One region of the Paenibacillus sp. PvR133 genome, then DNA from elsewhere that is predicted to be linked to it. Evidence: riboswitches for the same ligand, from Rfam matches in the RefSeq annotation. Region 1 holds a riboswitch; each other region holds the start of a gene.
The links. Region 1 has a riboswitch for glycine ahead of JOE49_RS25560 (alanine/glycine:cation symporter family protein). Riboswitches for the same ligand answer to the same signal wherever they lie in the genome.
Positions count from the first base shown of each region.

Region 2: it holds a riboswitch for glycine, as region 1 does, so the genes downstream of both, gcvT (glycine cleavage system aminomethyltransferase GcvT) here and JOE49_RS25560 (alanine/glycine:cation symporter family protein) in region 1, are expected to answer to the same signal.
Region 3: it holds a riboswitch for glycine, as region 1 does, so the genes downstream of both, sdaAB (L-serine ammonia-lyase, iron-sulfur-dependent subunit beta) here and JOE49_RS25560 (alanine/glycine:cation symporter family protein) in region 1, are expected to answer to the same signal.

Region 1 covers NZ_JAFIBS010000001.1:5,846,014-5,848,282, forward strand. The annotation lists gene JOE49_RS25560 (alanine/glycine:cation symporter family protein) at 49-1,467, opposite strand; glycine riboswitch at 1,622-1,716, opposite strand; glycine riboswitch at 1,735-1,811, opposite strand; gene JOE49_RS25565 (glycoside hydrolase family 1 protein) at 1,980-2,269, opposite strand, start outside.
Region 2 covers NZ_JAFIBS010000001.1:5,661,130-5,663,398, reverse strand. The annotation lists gene gcvT (glycine cleavage system aminomethyltransferase GcvT) at 1-1,031, opposite strand, end outside; glycine riboswitch at 1,210-1,308, opposite strand; gene gcvH (glycine cleavage system protein GcvH) at 1,703-2,101, shown strand.
Region 3 covers NZ_JAFIBS010000001.1:1,741,532-1,743,800, reverse strand. The annotation lists gene JOE49_RS07780 (DUF6359 domain-containing protein) at 1-593, opposite strand, end outside; glycine riboswitch at 809-924, shown strand; gene sdaAB (L-serine ammonia-lyase, iron-sulfur-dependent subunit beta) at 1,136-1,825, shown strand; gene sdaAA (L-serine ammonia-lyase, iron-sulfur-dependent, subunit alpha) at 1,815-2,269, shown strand, end outside.

The DNA of each region.
Region 1 (2,269 bases):
GGGAGTGTCCTCAAGCCTGTGATGACTGAGGGCACTCCCTTTTGGAATTTATGAATTAACCGTTTGTCCTTTTTCTTCTACTTGGATAGCTGCCCCTACACTGGCACCTGCAAGAATGCCCTTTTTCTTACTAGAATTCAGAGAATCCATATAGGTTCGGGTTTCTGCGACTACAATTCCTGATAAGCCGAGCAGGGCAATCAGGTTCGGGAAAGCCATCATTGCGTTAAAGATATCTGCCAGCAGCCAAATCGCATCCAGTTTAATGAACGCGCCCCCGGCAACCAGTAGGATGAACAGATAACGGTATGGCTTAATCCACTTGACCCCAAGCAAATATTCAACACAGCGTTCCCCGTAATAGTTCCAGCCGAGCATGGTGGTGAACGCGAACATAATCAGAATGATTGTGAGCAGTTCTGCCCCCAGCGGGAATGCGCTGGAAAATGCTTGCTGAGTCATCAGGCCCGCATCGGTAGGCCCGCTCCACACACCACTAACCAGTAGCGTCAACCCGGTCATCACACAAATAACCATCGTATCAATAAACACGCCTGTCATGGAAATTAGCCCTTGCTCCGCAGGCCATTTGGTTTTGGCAGCTGCAGCTGCAATCGGTGCGCTTCCCAATCCGGCCTCATTGGCAAAAATACCTCTGGCTACCCCACTTCGCATCGCCAGCATAATCGTAGCTCCGGCAAATCCGCCCGTTGCAGATGTAGTTGAAAATGCCGAATGGAGCACCAGCGCAATTGCGGCAGGAAGTTGGTCAGCAAACCGAATCAGTACGATGAGACAGATCAGTACGTACAAGCCTGTTTTAAAAGGAACGACCTTCGTCGATACCTTGGCAATGCTTTTGAGTCCTCCAATAGTAACCAGTCCTGTAAGGATAGCAATAATCAGGGCCGTTACAATGGGCGGAACGCCGAAACTGTTTTCAGTCGAAGATACAATCGCTTTGACCTGCGGAAACGTTCCAATCCCGAACAACGCTACCAGCATGCCCGAAAAAGCAAACAGCATCGCCAGCGGTTTAAAACGGCGTCCCAGACCTTTCTCAATATAATACATCGGGCCGCCGGAAAATTGCCCATTCCGGTCCTTCACCCGGTATTTTACCGCAAGTACACCTTCCGCATATTTCGTCGCCATCCCAAAAAAGGCTGCAACGACCATCCAGAACAAGGCACCCGGCCCGCCCAGCTTAATGGCTGTCGCTACGCCGACAATACTTCCTGTGCCAACTGTAGCCGCCAACGCTGTACTCAAAGCCGCAAAACTACTTACATCCCCGCTACCTTCATTCGGGGCCTTACCGATCAGCTTGATCGCCAGGGGCAGGCGGAATACCTGCAGCATCTTCAAACGTATGGTCAGCCACAACCCCGTTCCCATGACAAGAATGATGAGAGGCGCCCCCCATATCCAACTGCTAATCGCTTCTAACACATGTACCAAATTCATTTCAACCCGCTCCTCCAGCATATTAGAAAACAAAAAAGAGTCAAATCCGCTGATTCGACTCCTGGAGAGGTTAAAGGCACGAAAAAATACAACCATCTTGCGCAGGTTTCTGCCTCTAATATAAAAAAGCCTAGGGCATTCCCTGTCACAGGTTATTCGCGTCTCTGTCCTTTTGCCTGAGAGTTTAAGCAGATGTTCTCTGCGGTGCACCTTCGGCGCCCAATTAAGGGTCTCTCCAGAGTTCTGTCCGTTTACGGTCCCCGCTTGTTGCTGTAATCAGCCTAAGCACCTGAGAGTTTTGCCCCTTCGGTCGGAACCTTCGTTCCATCTCCCGCAAACATCAACCAGACATATGAAATTTTTATTCATTATACAGAAAACTTTCAGCTTATTACAAGTGAAAAGTTTGTGAAGCCCTCTGAAATATTATTATTGTGTCTATCAAAAAAGCGGGTACAGCAGATTGCATCCTTAGGATGTCCTCTGCTATACCCGCCCGAGATGATATGAAATTACAATTCTTCACCATTGGTTGCTATCACATTTTTATACCAGTTAAATGAGTCCTTTTTGGAGCGTTTGAGCGTTCCGTTACCATCATCATCCAGATCGACGTAAATAAATCCGTAGCGCTTGGACATTTCGGAAGTAGACATGCTCACAAGGTCGATAGGACCCCAGCTGGTGTAACCAATCAGATCAACACCGTCGGCAATTGCTTCCTTCATTTGAACAATATGCTGACGCAAGTAATCAATACGATATGTGTCATGCACAGATCCGTCTTCTTCCACCTTATCAT
Region 2 (2,269 bases), 180 kb from region 1:
TCCAACGGTGTGGAGGGGGCGCTAAAACGACTGTCCACCAAGGCGAGGCCCAGATTACGCTTCAAGGTGGGCGACTGAGTCCCCGTTGTGACCTCACCAATGTGTTGTCCTTCTGCGAATACCGGGTAATGGGCGCGTGGGATACCGCGATCAATCATTTCCAGCCCGATCAATTTGCGAGGAATCCCTTGTTCTTTCTGACGTTGCAGTGCTTCTCTACCGATAAAATCTCCTTTATTCAGCTTGACGAAGAAACCTAGACCAGCTTCGAGTGGTGAAATCGTGGCAGATAACTCCTGACCATATAGCGGCAACCGTGCCTCAAAGCGTAGTGTATCCCGAGCACCAAGTCCAGCGGGAATCAGCCCATACGACTCACCGGAACGAAGCAAACCCTCCCATACGGCTGGTGCTTCCGCAGCAGGTATATAAAATTCAAAACCGTCTTCGCCCGTATATCCGGTTCGTGAGACCAGTGCTTTTGCTCCGAACAATGGCACATTCTCATGGAAGCGGAAAGATGCCAGATTCGTAATGTCCGTATCTGCCACGGCTGCGGCAATACGTGCTGCCTCCGGTCCTTGCAACGCTAGCAATGCTATCGCATCAGACACATTCTCCATGTGAACGGATGCAGGCATATGGCGAATTAGCCAATCCCAATCCTTATCGATGTTGGATGCGTTCACAACGAGCATGTAGCGTTCCGGTCCTTTGCAGTAAACAAGTAGGTCGTCTACTACCCCTCCATCGGGGTAACACAGGAGTGAATATTGTGCCTGACCTGGTTCCAACTGGCTGACATCATTCGTGGTCACCCTTTGCAGAAAAGCTTCGGCTTCTTTGCCTTCAACCAAAAATTCGCCCATATGCGATACATCGAATAAACCCGCACGTTGCCGGACGGCCTCATGCTCCTTTTGAATGCCGCTAAACTGAACCGGGAGCTCCCAGCCGCCAAAGTCAATGCAACGAACCCCAGACTGCGTCCCGTAGGACGAATATAGCGGTGTTTTTCGCAAATTAGTCATTATTCCACTCCTATCCGGTGTGATCGGCTAAACAAAAAAAGACAGGCCGAAAAAAACGTATAGACGGCAGTCTACACTCTTTTTTTCAGCTCTGTCCTTGATACCAGAAAGTTACCCCGGTATGTACCGGGTTTCCCCTTGGGTGATCCGCTCCAATAGCGAATGCTCTCCAGAGATGCGTCCGGCAGAGGTCCTTTTGCCTGAGAGATTCACCTGCAATGCAGGTTTACTCCTTCGGCGCTACCTTCGGGATCAACGGTATATTACCTGGCTTTGCAGATAACAACCTGATCCGATTCGCGTGCACTTATGTCTCACAAGCGGCAACAGCTATGCGAATCTTTTTGGCAGTCTCTCCCTCCGCGTTCATCCGCGTTTGCAGTTGTCGGGGTGTTTCCCAAAGCATTTGCTATAACCCATTAATACGCAAATTCATTCAAAATGTCAATAAAAATGTCATCAAAAACAATAGAAAAAACATTTAATATATAAATAAGGATATGTAAGCGTTTGTTATAAGCTATCATATTTTTATATAGTACGCTATATGAGGTGATATGAAGTATTTTTGTTAGTATTATTGACATGAGTGTTCTTGTTGTCATAATCTTAACCTGTCTAGTACAGGTGAGCAAAAGCGATTTTATTCATATGGAAGTGAGGGGAACAGAATGGGTGAAGTAAAGCAGCAACTTTGGTATACAGACGAACATGAGTGGGTTCAGCGGACAGAGAATGGAACGGTACGAATTGGTATTACAGACTTTGCACAGCATCAACTGGGTGATATTGTTTTTGTAGAATTACCTGAGGCGGGAGCAACGATTGAGCAGGGAGCGGAGATCGGTACGATTGAATCGGTGAAGACAGTATCCGACCTTTTTGCTCCGGTGACGGGAACCATACTAAAAGTGAATGAAACGCTGGAAAGTACACCTGAGCTAGTGAATGAATCTCCCTATGAAAAAGGTTGGATGATCGAAGTAGAGATGGATAAAGATGTGGAGGAAGCCTTGGGCAAGCTACTGTCTGCGGATCAGTATGAGCAGTTGATTTCCGATGAGCAATAATGGAGCATTGTAGTATGGAGTAAGAGGGTTATTTGTCTGCTCGATTTTTGTATAAAATAGTCGCTATGATTTGACGTAGCGGCTATTTTTTTGTCTTTTTGCAAACGTAATTACGTGTTTTATTCTGATTTAGAGGGTTGTCCCCATATAAGAATCATACATAATCCA
Region 3 (2,269 bases), 4.1 Mb from region 1:
AAGGCGCCTTCAATGACCCAATCTGCTGCACCAGCGGTCTGTGCGTGCGTATTATCGAACAGCACCTTTTTGCCTTTTCCATCCGGCAGTGTAGTACCGGGTTGACCCGGGTTGCCAGGTTCGCCTGGTTCCCCCGGCTCGCTTCCGCTCACCAGTTCAACAGCGCTTGGACTTTTCACTCCACCAAAATTATTGTAGGCGCCGAGTGTACCCGTCACACGAATTTTGCTGCCGATCAGCTCAGGATGGCCTGATAGCCCATATTGCCCTCTGTACGCTGAAGTCAGCTGTACATCCAACAGATTAGACGTATTACGTTCATTTGCCTGATCGGCAATCAGTACGTTAAAATCATTCGCGAACGGGGAAGAAAAGTTAGCCGTTTTCGATCCGGTAGCATGTCCGACGATGTAACCTTCCACCGTCACCGTACCTCCACTGCTTTGGCGCTGAAGTGCTTCGGCTACTGTCAATGCTCCCTCCGCCTTGACCTGACCGAATGGAACGAAGATCCCAATCAGCAGTGATACGATCGCTGCTAGATGCAACATCCCTTTTAAGCGTGAACCTGTGAATCGCAAGCCTTTTACCATACGTCAATATCCCTCCTATGATTTCCATAAATATACTTGTCCTTTATCAGATTAGCCGCCAATCTTCTAATTCCTTCCTGATTTCATCCATAATTATGTAAATTTTAATCTTTTTTATTGGAAACGCACCTGTTTATGTAAAAATTGAACCCTGTGATTGACACCGAGCACGGCATACATTACCCTAAGGAAGACATGTAGAACGGTATACGCGAATGAAGATGACGGGAGAGTCTGTCCAGGGAGCCTACACTCTGGCGGCACCGAAGGAGCAAGACGCCAGCACCCGGCTGGCGGATAATCTCTCAGGTCCATGTATCGTCATCTGACGCAACTCTGGAGAGAGCGCAAGCCACCCAAGGGGTAAGGCGGTAAGAACACCGCACGAAACTCTCAGGTAACGAGGACAGAGATAAGGGAAACTTCCTTATCCTGTCCTTTTTTGTGCTCACATTGTGCGTCAGCATTAGGAACCGTCATAACCGCGCAAAGACGCGGAAATACCATATAGTATGGTATTAGAACATACAGGGGGCCACACCATGCGTTTCAAAGATGTATTTTCTATTATCGGTCCGGCCATGACCGGACCTTCCAGTTCACACACCGCAGGCGCGGTGCGGCTCGCACGCGTTGCCCGGCACTGGCTCGGGACGCAGCCTGACCGTGCCCGCATGACGCTGTACGGCTCCTTTGCCGACACGTATAAAGGACACGGTACAGACCTGGCGCTCATCGCAGGGCTGCTTAATTACGATACGGACGATCACCGGATTCCGGATGCCGAGCAATGGGCAGAGCAAGCCGGGATGGCCGTGGAATTCGCCGTCAGCGGACTCCCCGCGCCTCATCCGAACACTGTCCGTTTCGAACTGTGGAAGGGCGAGGATCAGCGCACACTGCTGGGCTCCTCCATCGGCGGCGGCAGCATCCATGTCCAGCAGCTCAACGAATTCCGGGTCAATCTGACCGGGGAGCTGCCTACGCTGGTGCTTCTCCACTCGGATAAGCCCGGTACATTGGGCGCGATAACTTCAGCGCTGGGCGCGGCCCACATTAACATTGCCTATATGCACGTAGATCGCAAAGGCCGGGATGGTGAAGCACTCACCGCCATTGAAACGGACAGTTCTGCTCCAGCTGAACTGATTGCGGAACTGCGTTCTTTACCTCATATGTATGAAATTAAGATGATTAATTTGAAAAAAGGAGCTGAATCCGATGCGGTTTAGCCATCTGCATGAAATCAGCGCTTTATGCGCTGAAGAATCCACCACAATTGGCCGCTTGATGATTCAAGAGCAGGTACAAGAGACGAATACAACGGAGGAAGAAATCTTTCGCCAAATGTCTGATTATTATGAAGTCATGAAGGAAGCCGTTCATCGCGGTCAGACACAAGACACCGTATCCCGCAGTGGATTGACGGGCGGTGACGGCAAGCGCCTAGCCGAGTATCTGCGGTCAGGGGAAACCTGCTCCGGCGATGCCTCCGCGCTCGCCATGGCTTATGCCCTCTCTGTGTCGGAGGTAAATGCATCCATGGGTCGCATTGTCGCCACGCCTACCGCAGGCTCATGTGGGGTTATCCCTGGTGTGTTCATCAGTGCGCAGGAGCGGTTCGGCTGGGATGATGAGCATATGGTGAACGGCCTGTTCGCCGCTGGAGCCATTGG